4 regions of the Sinorhizobium sp. BJ1 genome follow, and region 2 is predicted to be linked to each of the others. Evidence: riboswitches for the same ligand, from Rfam matches in the RefSeq annotation. Region 2 holds a riboswitch; each other region holds the start of a gene.
The links. A riboswitch is a leader RNA that binds a small molecule or an ion and turns the genes downstream of it on or off. The one in region 2 is predicted to bind cobalamin.
Positions count from the first base shown of each region.

Region 1: linked by a shared signal. The riboswitch ahead of CO676_RS35235 (ABC transporter substrate-binding protein) and the one ahead of CO676_RS05490 (aromatic ring-hydroxylating dioxygenase subunit alpha) in region 2 are both predicted to bind cobalamin.
Region 3: linked by a shared signal. The riboswitch ahead of cobU (bifunctional adenosylcobinamide kinase/adenosylcobinamide-phosphate guanylyltransferase) and the one ahead of CO676_RS05490 (aromatic ring-hydroxylating dioxygenase subunit alpha) in region 2 are both predicted to bind cobalamin.
Region 4: linked by a shared signal. The riboswitch ahead of bluB (5,6-dimethylbenzimidazole synthase) and the one ahead of CO676_RS05490 (aromatic ring-hydroxylating dioxygenase subunit alpha) in region 2 are both predicted to bind cobalamin.

Region 1 covers NZ_NWTH01000010.1:51,960-55,219, forward strand. The annotation lists gene CO676_RS15935 (hypothetical protein) at 1-72, opposite strand, end outside; partial or broken gene CO676_RS15940 (ribonucleotide-diphosphate reductase subunit beta) at 284-582, shown strand; cobalamin riboswitch at 631-863, shown strand; gene CO676_RS35235 (ABC transporter substrate-binding protein) at 1,124-2,086, shown strand; gene CO676_RS15950 (iron ABC transporter permease) at 2,083-3,111, shown strand; gene CO676_RS15955 (ABC transporter ATP-binding protein) at 3,108-3,260, shown strand, end outside.
Region 2 covers NZ_NWTH01000003.1:431,431-434,690, forward strand. The annotation lists gene CO676_RS05485 (hybrid-cluster NAD(P)-dependent oxidoreductase) at 1-248, opposite strand, end outside; gene CO676_RS05490 (aromatic ring-hydroxylating dioxygenase subunit alpha) at 251-1,495, opposite strand; cobalamin riboswitch at 1,599-1,801, opposite strand; gene CO676_RS05500 (DUF6656 family protein) at 2,109-2,708, shown strand; gene CO676_RS05505 (L-threonylcarbamoyladenylate synthase) at 2,788-3,260, shown strand, end outside.
Region 3 covers NZ_NWTH01000005.1:138,523-141,782, forward strand. The annotation lists gene CO676_RS09135 (FecR domain-containing protein) at 1-929, opposite strand, end outside; cobalamin riboswitch at 1,169-1,564, shown strand; gene cobU (bifunctional adenosylcobinamide kinase/adenosylcobinamide-phosphate guanylyltransferase) at 1,699-2,226, shown strand; gene cobW (cobalamin biosynthesis protein CobW) at 2,230-3,260, shown strand, end outside.
Region 4 covers NZ_NWTH01000005.1:252,520-255,779, forward strand. The annotation lists gene CO676_RS09685 (TolB family protein) at 1-669, shown strand, start outside; partial or broken gene CO676_RS09690 (SDR family oxidoreductase) at 717-1,532, shown strand; cobalamin riboswitch at 1,645-1,856, shown strand; gene bluB (5,6-dimethylbenzimidazole synthase) at 1,900-2,655, shown strand; gene CO676_RS09700 (DUF2865 domain-containing protein) at 2,609-3,260, opposite strand, start outside.

The sequences.
Region 1 (3,260 bases), on a different contig from region 2:
TTCCGGATGCTCCTGCAGATACTCGATCGCATATTCGGCGCCCACTGTTCGCGGTCCTGCGTCGACGGACATCTGTCCCTCCTCCTGTCTCCGTGATTGCTCAAGGATTATACTTGATTGTGGCGTCTGTTGCAGGAAGACGTTTTTGCTTGCTGCCGTCGGGAGCAATCGCGGCGTCTCGCTTCACCGGCCTGACGCTGCTCGGCACGATCCAGAACGGTGTCGGCGCGTGAAGCTGATGGCCTATCCGGTGACGCCGCACGAGGAGGCGGTGCTTACCAACATCAAGTACTTCGCTTTCGACCTGCTGCTCGGGCTCTACGACAACGAGGTGAAATATACCGAAGCGGTCTACGACGGCGTCGGCCTCACCGAGACGTCAATAAATTCCTGCACTACAACGCCAACAAGGCGCTGATGAAGCTTGGCTACGAGGCGCTGTTCCCGCCGGAAGCCTGCAAACCCCGCGATCCTGTCGGCGCTCTCGCCGGCCGCCGACGAAAACCATGACTTCTTCGCGGCTGGTCGTCCTATGTCATAGGCAAGGCGGTCGCGACGGAGGACGAGGACTGGGATTTTTGACGCTCCGGCATGGCGATAGAACCGGCCTTGACCAGCTGAGATCAACTATTTAATGAAGCCAGTGACGGTTCCCCTACGATGAAGCGAAGGGGATTAATAGGGAACACGGTGCGGACGACCCAAGAGGGACCAAGACCGTGGCTGCCCCCGCAACTGTAAGCGGATTGCCGCCCATCCTAGTGACGCGAAAGCGTCATGCCACTGCGAGCTCGATCGTGGGAAGGCAGGTGGACGGCAGATATCCGCGAGCCAGGAGACCTGCCGTCATGCGTTCACTCCAATGCGGGCGGGGATGCCCGGAACAGGACACAGCATGACCTCTCCTCGCGCCGATCTGCGCCTTTTAGCCTGCGGTCTTCCCCGTTCCTCGACGCCGTCGCGCTGTCGGCAGGCGGTCTGACTCCGTCCGTCCGCGCCACGAACGGCCGCATTCCGTGCGGCCGCTTCATCGAATCCGGGGAATAGACTTATGAAAAGCATCTTTGCGAAATCTAATCGCGGCATCCTGTGGGCTGCTGCCGTTCTTCTGGCGGCCATCGGCATGGAGGCCCAGGCCGCCGAAACCAGCTATCCGCTGACGCTTACCAATTGCGGCCGCCCGGTCACCTTCCCGAAGGCGCCCGAACGCGCCGTCTCGATCGGCCAAAGCAGCACGGAGATCCTGTACCTGCTCGGCCTTCAGGATCGGATGGTGGGTACCGCCGTCTGGATCGGTCCGGTCATCAAGGGTTATGAGGACGCGAATGCAAACGTCGAGCGGCTGGCCGACAACGACCCGAGTTTCGAAGGCGTCGTCGCCAAGAAGCCGGATGTCGTGACGGCGCAGTTCCAGTGGCATGTCGGGCGCGAAGGCATCGTCGCCAAGCCCGAGCAGTTCGAAGAACTCGGCATTCCGGTCTACACGTCGCCTGCCGATTGCGTCGGCAAGGACAATAGCGGCGGCGGCGATGGCGTTCGCCACACGGTCTTCACGATGGACCTCATCTATCAGGAAATCACCGAACTCGCCCAGATCTTCAACGTCCAGGAGCGCGGCGAGAAGCTGGTCGCCGAGTTGAGGGCGCGTGAGGATGCGGCGAAGAAGAAGATCGCGTCGGCGAACGGCAAGCTCTCCGCGGTGTTCTGGTTCTCGAGCGCCGAGCTCGACATCGATCCCTACGTCGCCGGCAAGAACGGCGCGCCGGGCTATATCATGCGGGCGCTCGGCATCGACAATGTCATCGACAGCGAAGAGGAATGGCCGACCGTCGGCTGGGAAACCATCGCCAAGTCCGGCCCGACGCTCGTCGTCGCGGGAAAGATGGAGCGCCGTCGCTTCCCCGCCGACGACGTCGCCGTCAAGCACAAGTTCCTGGAGTCGGACCCGGTAACCAGCCTGATGCCTGCGGTGAAAGAGGGCCACGTCGTCGAGATGGACGCCCAGGCGATGAACCCGACGATCCGGACCATCGAAGGCATCGAGGTGCTGGCCGATGCCGTCGAGAAATCCGGCCTGAACAAGTGATAGGCATCGCGCCATCCTTGTCGCGGACGAGCGCCAGCCTGCTGGCGCTCGTCGTGCTACTGGTCGCGCTCTGGCTGGGCGCGGCGATCGGCGAGACGGCCATTCCCATGGGCGTCGTCGCCAAGACTGTCGCCAACCGATTGTGGGATGCCGGATACGGCCTCGATGCGCTCGACGAGGGCATCATCTGGAACTACCGGGTGAGCCGCGCCATCGTGGCCGCCTGCTGCGGTTCGGCGCTGGCGGTCTCCGGCGTCGTGCTGCAGTCGCTGCTGCGCAATCCGCTGGCCGACCCCTACATTCTCGGTATCTCGGCGGGTGCATCGACCGGTGCGGTCGGCGTCGCCGTTCTCGGCATCGGCGCCGGCCTGCTGACGCTGCCGGTCGGAGCGTTCGCAGGAGCCATTCTCGCCTTCGGGCTCGTCAGCCTTCTGGCGATGCGTGCCGGCAGGGGCCATGGCGCGATCATTCTGGCCGGCGTCGCCGGCTCGCAGCTCTTCAACGCGCTCACGTCGCTCATCGTTACCAAGGCCGCCAATGCGGAACAGGCGCGCGCAATCATGTTCTGGCTGCTCGGCAATCTTTCCGGCGTGCGCTGGCCGGATGTCTGGCTCGCCGTTCCTGTCGCGGTGGTCGGCCTCATTGTCTGCCTGTGGCACGCGCGGGCGCTCGACGCCTTCACCTTCGGATCCGAGTCCGCCGCCTCGCTCGGCATCCCGGTGCGCCGGGTCTATGTCGTCCTGATTGGCGCATCGGCGATGATGACGGCGGCCATGGTCAGCATCGTCGGGTCGATCGGTTTCGTCGGCCTCGTCATCCCGCACGTGTCCCGGATGATCGTCGGCGTCCGGCACGGATTGCTGCTTCCCGCCGCCGCCTTGATCGGGGCGGTGTTCATGATCGCCGCCGACATCGTGTCGCGCGTCATCATTCCGGGGCAGGTGCTGCCGATCGGCGTCGTCACGGCGCTCGTCGGCGCACCGGCCTTTGCCGTCATCCTCAGCCAGCGCAGGACAGTTCGATGAAACTCTCCGCTTGCAATGTCTCGTGGTCGACGGGTGGAGTTTCCATCCTCCGGGATGTCTCGCTCGACGTCGTCGCGGGCGAGTTTCTCGGCATCGTCGGGCCGAACGGCTCCGGCAAGACCAGCCTGATGTCGCTGCTTGCCGGCCTC
Region 2 (3,260 bases):
ACGGAGAGCGGGCGGGACGGCGAGGACGACAGCGTATAGGTGCGAAAGACCGGCTCTTCGCCGACAGGCAGTTCCAGCGTCACGAACTGCCCGGGTAGGTAGCGGAACCAGGCCGGCTTGTCCGACCGGAAGGTGAAGGTCATCACATCCGCGGTCTCGGCGACCACGGAGGTGCATTCAAGCAGGTGCTGGCGGTCGATCCAGGGATGAAGCTCGTCGAAATGATGAAAGGAACGGGCCATTTCCATGGTCAGGCCACCCGCGACAAAGGAGAGGACTTGCCCTGGAGGCGATCCACCATGAAGCGCGAGTACCAGTCGACGAACTGCATCACGCCGCCCTCGTGTTCGGCCGAATAGGGACCCGGCTCATAGGCCGGCGAGCGGATGCCGAAAGCGTTTTCCTCGACGATCTGCCGGTCCTGATCGTTGGTCTCCGTCCAGACATGGGTGAGGTCCTCGAGCGTATAGTCGACCCCCTCGACCGCATCCTTGTTGACGAGCCATTTGGTGGTTACCTGCGTCAGTTCCGGCCCGAGCGGCAGCACGCGGAAGGTGATCGCGTGGTCTCCGAGGATGTGGTTCCAGGTCGTCGGATAGTGGAAGAGAAGCAGCGTGCCGATGCCCTTGGCGCTGACGCCGGCGGAAAGCTCTTTGCGGACGGCCTTCTCGCCGGACATCGTATAGCTCTCGGCCCTGTTGATCAGCGGCATTCTCGTCATGCGGAACTGGCCGGTCGGTCCGATCCTGAAGGCGCTCGGCAGTCCCGCCGCTTCGCATCTTTCCCAATGGGCACCGATTTCGGGGTCGTCCATGGCGCCCTGGACGCCGGTCACTGTCGGAGCCTCCGGATAGGTGCGGCAGAGTTCCGGGTGATTGGCGGCGCAATGGTAGCACTCGCGATTGTTTTCCCAGACGAGCTTCCAGTTGCCCTTCTCGACGATGGTGCTCTCATAGGCGACCTTGGTTTCGCCGAGGCGATGCGGTGCGAGATAGCCGGCGACCGTGTCGCGGAACGGCTGGAAATCCATCGGCTGCTCGGCGAGACTGACGAAGATATAGCCGCCGACCGTTTCACAATGCACCGGCTTCAGACTGTGCTGGGCGGGATCGAAATCCTCCGGCATCTGCCGGGCGAAGAGAAGCCTGCCGTCCAGTTCGTAGGTCCATTGATGATAGGGACAAACCAGCTTGGCCGAGGAGCCCTTGTGCTGCGTGCAAACGCGCGAGCCGCGGTGGCGACAGGAATTATGCAGCGCCCGCACTGCCCCCTGGCGATCGCGCACGATGACAATCGGATAGTCGCCGACCTGCAGGGTGAAATAGTTGCCAGGCCGCGGGATTTCGCAGTCGTGGCCGACGAAGAGCCAGTCCTTGTACCAGATATGCTCCAGGTCCTGTCGGTAATAGTCCGGGTCGATGTAGAAGGCCCGGTCGAGGCTGTAGCCCTCGCGGCGGGTCTTCAGCTTGCGCAGCATTTCATTCTGAGTGTCCATGCCCATGTCCTCGTTAGCCCTGTTTCGGACAGGCAGGACAGGAACCGCGCCGGTGATTTGCCGTACGCCATAGCTCCGATCCGGCTGCCCGCCGCAACCTGTTACGGTCGTTTCGCTCCAAGGCTGGTTTCCGGGCTCTGGAGTCGTCCCCGAAGGACCAGCCCGGCACCTTCCCGGACGACCTGTCCAGTGGCTCTCTGCCGTGGCTTTCACTCCACCACCGTTGCGGGGGCAGCGCCGGGATTTGACCGGCTTCCCAATTCTCCGCCCCCTCTTAGAGGCGGCACCTTGAGCATCCCAATCTAAGCGCGCAGCCCGGCTCGGCAATTGCCGGTGTGCGACATTCCATTCCGGAAAGACGACAGAGATTTTCGCGCGGCCGCATGGAGACGTCCGTCACATTTTCTATAATAAACAAGATGATAGATGTCTATTTCAGCAGCTGAAGCTTTTCTTAACCGCGCCATCCCCGCCGCGAAGACAACTGGCCATTTTGCGACATACAGGCGATGCGGAGCAGCCAGTGTGGCGCCCGAAATACTCTGTTAACCATAGTGATTTAGCGTTCACTGACGGATCAATCCGTTTGACGGATTAGGTGACACAGAGGTCGATGGCAAAGCTCAGATACTACGACGCCTCCGGCAAAGCGCAGGCGCCGACGCCGAAAACGGCGGGCCACACGGAGTTCCTGCGCACCGGCCGCATTGACCGGCGCCGCCCGTGGATGCCCGAGCAGCGCCGCTACATGACCCATGAAGAGGTGGCCGAGAGAACCGGCCAGAAATTGCAGGCGGCGGGAGAGACGACTCACAAGCGGATCAACGGCTTTCACGCCTTCATCCAGTTCCCGAAGATGATCTTCCACCGGACGCTCGCCGATAGCCCCCACCTCGGCTATTGCCATGTGACAGCCGCTAAGGCGAAGCTCAACCAATCGCGCGAAATCACCTGGGCTTTCTACTTCGCCAACTTCTTCTCCGACCTCGGGGACGAGACGCATTTCTTCGAACGGATACAAACCAGCTATTCACGCATGTATTTCGCCGTCGCCATCGCGCCGGACTCCGAACTTGGGCAAATGGCCATCAATCGCAACGTTCGCGGCAATGGGCTGATCTTCCGGACGCAGGACCCGAAAGTGGCGCTCAAGAACGTCCTGATGCTCGGCGCACGCGACGAGGCTTTGCGGCGGGTTATTCGGAGCCTCTGATCCCGCCCGTCGGCGAAGAAAGTCGTTCTGTTTTCCCTCCTCCTCCGTTAAGGAAGCGACGGAAAGGATCGGAACCGCCATGGCCGAAATCATCGATACGCGCAACGAACCGGATCGAGCGATCGAAAAGGCCTGCGCCGTGCTTTCAGAAGGCGAACCGGTCGCGATCCCGACGGAAACCGTCTACGGGCTTGCTGCGGATGCGACCAATGCCGATGCGATCAGCCGCATCTACGAGATGAAGGGCCGGCCGCGCTTCAATCCGCTGATCTGCCATGTCTCCGACATGGCAATGGCCGAAGCGCATGTGGCGTTCGATCAAATCTCCCGGCGCCTCGCGGAAGCCTTCTGGCCCGGACCTCTGACGCTGATCCTGCCGCAGCGACCCGAAAGCGGCGTGCATGCGCTGGCCTCCGCCGGGCTCGACACGCTCGGTATCCGCATGCCCGAGGGTTTCTCCCGGCGGGTGATTGGACACTTTGGCCGGCCGCTGGCGGCCCCGAGCGCCAATACGTCGGGCAGGATCAGTCCGACCAGCGCAACGCATGTTGA
Region 3 (3,260 bases), on a different contig from region 2:
TTATGTCCGTCCGGCTTGCCGTGCTTGTCCGGTTTGCTGGGCTTGTCCGGTTTGCTGGGCTTGTCCGGTTTGCTGGGCTTGTCCGGTTTGCTGGGTTTGTCTGGTTTGCTAGGCTTATCTGGTTTGCTGGGCTTATCTGGTTTGCTGGGCTTGTCGGGCTTGCTGGGTTTATCTGGTTTGGGCGGCTTCTCGATAGGGGGAGCCGTTTTGGTTGGCGGCGCGGCACGGGGGGGTGGCGGATCAGGACGGATTTGGATCGCCGCTGAGAGGCCGCAGCCGGTGCCGCTCCATCCGGGCGAGAGCTGCTGCTTGCCGGAGAGGAACGGCAGCGCCTGTTGATTGCCGAGTGTCCTGAGGGTGCTCCGATCGACCCGCCTTGTACGTGTCATGTCGCCATTCGGGCGGGCGACGACACAGTCGCAGCGCCGTGTCAGCTGTTGGCAGCCTCCTCGGCCGCAAAATTCGGCAGCGCCGCTCAAGAGGACCACCGCGGTCGTGCCGTCGCCGCCGACGTAAAAGTCGAAGACGGTGCCTCGAACGCCTATCGTTCCGGCCGGCGTCAGGATCTCATAGGCCGCGTGTTTCGAGTTGCCGCTGATCCAGCGAAATGTTCCCTTCGCCGCCGCAACGGTTAGCTTCTGCACCGATTTCGAGTCGTCGAAGACGAACCTGTCAATGACGACCGACGAGCCGGCACCCACGGCGAGCTTGCTTCCATCTCGGAACACGAACTGGCCGAGTCCCGATCTGGATGTTCGAATCCGCTCGTCCCGATGGACCGGGTCCCTGACGACCAGCGGTCCGCGCGCCCCGCTCACCTGGGTCTGGATGCGGATCGCCTGGCCGATTGGTTCGGCGGCCTTGCTTGGCATAGAGCCGTAAAGCGCGACGCTTAGCGCGACAAATGCGGCACGACGCAGATATGCCATCGCACCCCCCACCAAGGCTGTACTGAGAAACTCAGTGCCATGGACATGATCGAAAAACCTGTGCGAAACATGTATCCCGCGTCAGGTTCGAGATGCGCGTTTTACCATGCGGTGGGGAAGGGTGTCTGCCTACCCGTTTGGAGTATGAGGATCGGATACGGTCGGCGACGCGGCCGCGCTGCCGCAATTCGCCGGCCTCGCGTCGCAGCCGGTCGATTGACTTTGCCGCCTGCGCTTCATAATTAACGACGATGGATGGTTCCCCCGCACCGAAGCGGCGCGGGGGAGTAAATGGGAATGTGACGGGCGGACCCACACCGGGCGCCCTTATCGCAGCCGACCCCGCGACTGTAGAACGGTCAGGGTTCGCCATTGGGCATGCCGCTCCTCTTCCGATGAACCTGCACGGGGCAGTTTTCGCGGGATCGGAGGGCGCGCCGGAAAAGCCACTGGCGTGGTATCGTGAGCAGCTGGGCTGGACGCCTCTTCTTCTACGAATCGTCCGCCTTCACGAGCCAGCAAACGCCGGGAAGGCGAGGCGGACCCGTTCGGGCCCAGCATCGCTGCGCGCACCTGCGCAGTGCTTGCCCGTGACGCCGAGAGCCAGGAGACCTGCCGTCCATCAGGGCATTTCGCCCGGGGGAGTTCTCCCCAACGCCAGCACGGAGGTTGTCGTGGCTTACACATTGTCTTCTGCGCGTGCTGGTCACGCAGCCGCTTCCTATGGCCGTCCTAGCCCCACAGGTTTCATCGCGCGAGGCCGGGTCGGATGACAATCTCGAACGCCGGCCCAGTCCTCGTGCTCGGCGGCGCGCGCTCCGGAAAATCCAGTTTCGCTGAAAAGCTCGTCGAAGCCTCGGGGCTCCCGATGCATTATGTCGCGACCGGCCGCGCCTATGACGAGGAAATGCGCGACCGCATCGCTCACCACCAGGCCGCGCGGCAGGGCAAGGGCTGGACGACGCATGAGGAGCCGATCGATGTTTCCGGACTGCTTCGCCGCCTGGATGCTCCGGGGTGCGCCATCCTTGTCGACTGCCTCACGCTTTGGGTGACAAACCTGATGATGGAGGGGCGCGACATGGCAGCCGAATTCGCGGATCTTGCCGCCTTGCTTCCGGCGGCACGGGCGCGGCTTGTCTTCGTTTCGAATGAGGTCGGTCTCGGCATCGTTCCGGAGAACCGCATGGCGCGCGACTTTCGCGATCATGCCGGCCGCCTCCATCAGATCGTCGCGGAGAAATCCGCCGAAGTTTATTTCGTCGCGGCTGGGTTGCCGCTGAAAATGAAGGGTTGATTCATGACACTCGCGAAGGCCCAACCGGGCAAGATCCCCGCCACCGTCATCACCGGCTTCCTCGGTGCCGGCAAGACGACGATGATTCGCAATCTGCTGCAGAATGCCGACGGCAAGCGGATCGCCCTGATCATCAATGAGTTCGGCGATCTCGGCGTCGACGGCGACGTGCTGAAAGGCTGCGGAGCGGAAGCCTGCTCGGAAGAGGACATTATCGAACTCACCAACGGCTGCATTTGCTGCACCGTCGCCGACGACTTCATACCGACAATGACGAAATTGCTCGAGCGCGAGAACCGCCCCGACCATATCGTTATCGAGACCTCTGGTCTGGCCCTGCCGCAGCCGCTGGTCGCCGCCTTCAACTGGCCGGACATCCGCAGCGAAGTGACGGTCGATGGCGTCGTCACCGTCGTCGACAGCGCCGCCGTTGCCGCGGGCCGTTTTGCCGACGATCACGACAAGGTCGACGCACTGCGCGTCAATGACGACAACCTTGACCACGAGAGCCCGCTCGAAGAGCTCTTCGAGGACCAACTGACCGCCGCCGACCTCATTGTTCTCAACAAGACCGATCTTATCGATGCCGCCGGCCTGAAGTCCGTACGCGAAGAGGTTGCCTCGCGTATCAGTCGCAAGCCGACGATGATCGAGGCAAGGAACGGCGAGGTGGCGGCCGCGATCCTGCTCGGCCTCGGGGTCGGCACGGAAGGCGAGATCGCCAACCGCAAATCGCATCACGAGATGGAGCATGAGGCCGGCGAGGAGCACGACCACGACGAGTTCGACAGCTTTGTTGTTGAGCTCGGAGCGATCGCCGATCCAGCTGTCTTCGTCGACCGTCTCAAGGGGGTTATTGCCAAGCACGACGTGCTGCGGCTCAAAGGCTTCGCCGATGTACCCGGCAAGCCGATGCGTCTCCTGATCCAGGCGGTCGGCACCCGCGTCGATCAATATTACGACCGCGCCTGGGCACCCGGCGAGACGCGCGGCACGCGCCTCGTCGTCATCGGCCTGCACGACATGGACGAGAC
Region 4 (3,260 bases), on a different contig from region 2:
GCCGACCCTACCGAGATCGACACGGGCTTTGCCCGCCACTGCAACAATGATCACGGCATCTCGCCGGACGGCAGAATGCTTGCGATCAGCGACAAGACCGAATTCGGCAAGTCGGCGATCTATCTGCTGCCGGTCGCGGGCGGCACGCCGCGGCTCGTCACGCGCAACCTGCCGTCCTACTGGCACGGCTGGTCCCCGGACGGGCGGACCGTGGCCTATTGCGGCATCCGCGACCAAGTCTTCGACATCTACACGATCTCGGTCGATGGCGGCGAGGAGCGGCGGCTGACGCATGGCGAGGGCCGCAACGACGGACCGGACTGGTCGCCGGACGGCGCGTGGATCTATTTCAACTCGAGCCGCACCGGCCGCATGCAGATCTGGCGGATCAGGCCGGACGGCAGCGATGTCCAGCGCGTTACCGACAGCTCCTATGGCGACTGGTTCCCGCATCCGTCGCCAGACGGCAAGCATCTGCTGGTGCTTTCCTATGATGGCCAGGTCTTCGACCACCCCCGCGACCTCGATGTGCGGCTTCGGCTGATGGATCCGGAAGGCGGCAATGCGCGCGTCCTGTTCGAGCTCTTCGGCGGGCAGGGGACAATCAATGTTCCGAACTGGTCGCCCTCGGGCGAGGCTTTCGCCTTCGTGCGGTATTGGCCCGCGTGAGCCAACGGCGAGCCGACGGTTCGCTCTCAGATCTATGGGAGGAATTCATGGGAAAAGACTACGCCCGGCTGGACGGCAAGGTCGCCGTCGTGACCGGCGGCACGCAGGGGCTCGGCGCCACGATTGCGGGACTGTTCGCTGAACGGGGCGCTGCGGGCATCGTCATCTGCGGGCGCCATGCGGCGAAGGGCGAGGCAAAGGCGACCGAGATCGGTGAGGCGACCGGCGCGAAGGTCGTTTATGTCCAGGCGGACCTGGAGCGCGTGGAGGACGCCCGGGCGGTCGTTGCGGCCTGGGATCGTGAATTTGGCCGAGTCGATGGGCTCGTCAATGCCGCCGCAATCACCGACCGCGGCACGATCCTCGATACGCGGAACTCTTCGATCGCATGTTTTCGATAGACGTGCGTGCTCCCTCCTTCCTGATGCAGGAGACGGTGAAGGTGATGCGGTGTGAGAAGACCGAAGGCACGATCGTCAATATCGGTTCGATGTCGGCGAAGGCGGGCCAGCCTTTCATCGCCGCCTATTGCGCATCCAAGGGTGCTCTGGAGGCGCTGACGAAGAACACCGCCTATGCGCTGCTGCGCAACCGCATCCGCGTCAACGGCCTCAACATCGGCTGGATGGCATCGGAAGGCGAAGACCGCATCCAACGGGAATATCACGGCGCTCCCGAGGACTGGCTGGAGAAGGCGGCGGCAAGCCAGCCTTTCGGGCGGCTCGTCGATCCCGCCGAGGTCGCGCGCGTGCGCCTATCTCTCCTCCGACGAGTCCGGTCTGATGACCGGCTCGGTGATCTGCTTCGACCAGTCAATCTGGGGTGCGTATGACGGATCGCCGCATCCGACAGCGCCGCTTTGAGTCGCTCTCGGCCTGCTGCATGTAGAAACATGCAGCAATCCAAAGCTCTACTGCGATCTTGTGCGTCTGATAAGACGCACGTGCTGTAGTCTTGCCTTTCGCCTGCGCCTGTGCCCATATGCGGCCGTCAGGTGCCCGCTGAGGCGGGAGAATCGGGAAGCCGGTTGAATTCCGGCACGTGCCCAACGCTGTGATGGGGACGGCTGCGCCAAAACAGCTTTGAACGTTTTCAGAGCTTTGCCACTGGGTCTTGATGCGATCCGGGAAGGCGGCCCAGTCGAGTGATCCGTAGTCAGAAGACCGGCCTGACAAGATAGACCGGCCCCGCATGGACGGCGGGAGGTTGTGCATTGTTGGGGATCGAACGATGCTGCCTGACCCGAACGACTGCCTTACGGCGGCCGGTGCCTTTTCACCGGACGAGCGTGCCGCCGTCTATCGCGCCATCGAGACGCGCCGCGACGTACGCGACGAGTTCCTGCCTGAACCGCTGCCCGAGCCTCTGATTTCCCGCTTGCTCGATGCGGCGCATCGCGCCCCGTCCGTCGGCTTCATGCAGCCGTGGAACTTCGTGCTCGTGCGCCGGAGCGAGACGCGGGAGAAAGTCTGGCAGGCATTCCGGCGCGCCAATGAGGAAGCCGCCGGCATGTTTTCAGGCGAGGCGCAGGCGAAATATCGCTCACTCAAGCTCGAGGGCATACGCAAGGCGCCGCTCAGCATTTGCGTGACCTGCGATCGCACGCGCGGCGGCGCCGTCGTGCTCGGGCGCACGCATAATTCGCAAATGGACGTCTACTCGACGGTCTGCGCGGTCCAGAACCTTTGGCTCGCAGCGCGGGCCGAGGGGGTCGGCGTCGGTTGGGTCAGCATTTTCCACGAGGACGAGATCAAGGCGATCCTCGGCATGCCCGAACACATCGAAATCGTCGCCTGGCTGTGCCTCGGTTTTGTCGACCGACTCTACCAGCAACCGGAACTAGCGGTGAAGGGCTGGCGGCAACGGGTACCGCTCGAGGACCTGATCTTCGAGGAAAGATGGGGCCTTCGCGACGGCGGGAAGCGGTTTGTCGACCAGGTCATTCATTCTGCAGCGGCTGATAGCGCGGCCCCCGAGGGTTCTTGAGATCGATCGCGCTCTCTTGCTGCGGCAGAAAGGCGGGGCCGACGACGCGGACCTTGCTGGTCGTGGGGTCGTAGGGGCGCTCTTCCACAGGCTTTGCTGCCGGCGATCCGGACGCCGGCAAAGCCGTGCCCTTGATCGTCACGACGGAGGGGCTGACCACCGAAAGCTTCGTTCCTGACGCGGAATTGTTGCTGCTCTTACCCGTTGCGACCTTGGGTATCTGGCAGCCGCAGATACCGGGCGCACCGACCCCGCGGGTACGATAGGCGAAGGCGTTGGGGAGTTCCGTGTACGGCCTGCCCGTCGACGCGGAAATCATCTGCTCGCTCTCCTCGGTGGCCAGCACGTGATAGTAGAGTTCCGTGTCGGCTGCCGGGCATCGTGCCCGGCAAAGCTCGGTATCGCGTCCGAAGTCGGCCGGTGTCGCGTTCGACGAAATCGGGAAAAATGCGCCGTCGCAAGTACGCACGCACATGGTCCTGAGGCCGCCTGCAGCGCCGTCCTCCATGAATGTGAAGTCGTCCGCTGGACCGTCGAACAGCAACGGATAGTCCTCGCCGTCCGGCGGGAAGTCTTCGAGAATGTTGCGGTGAACGTGAGCCTCT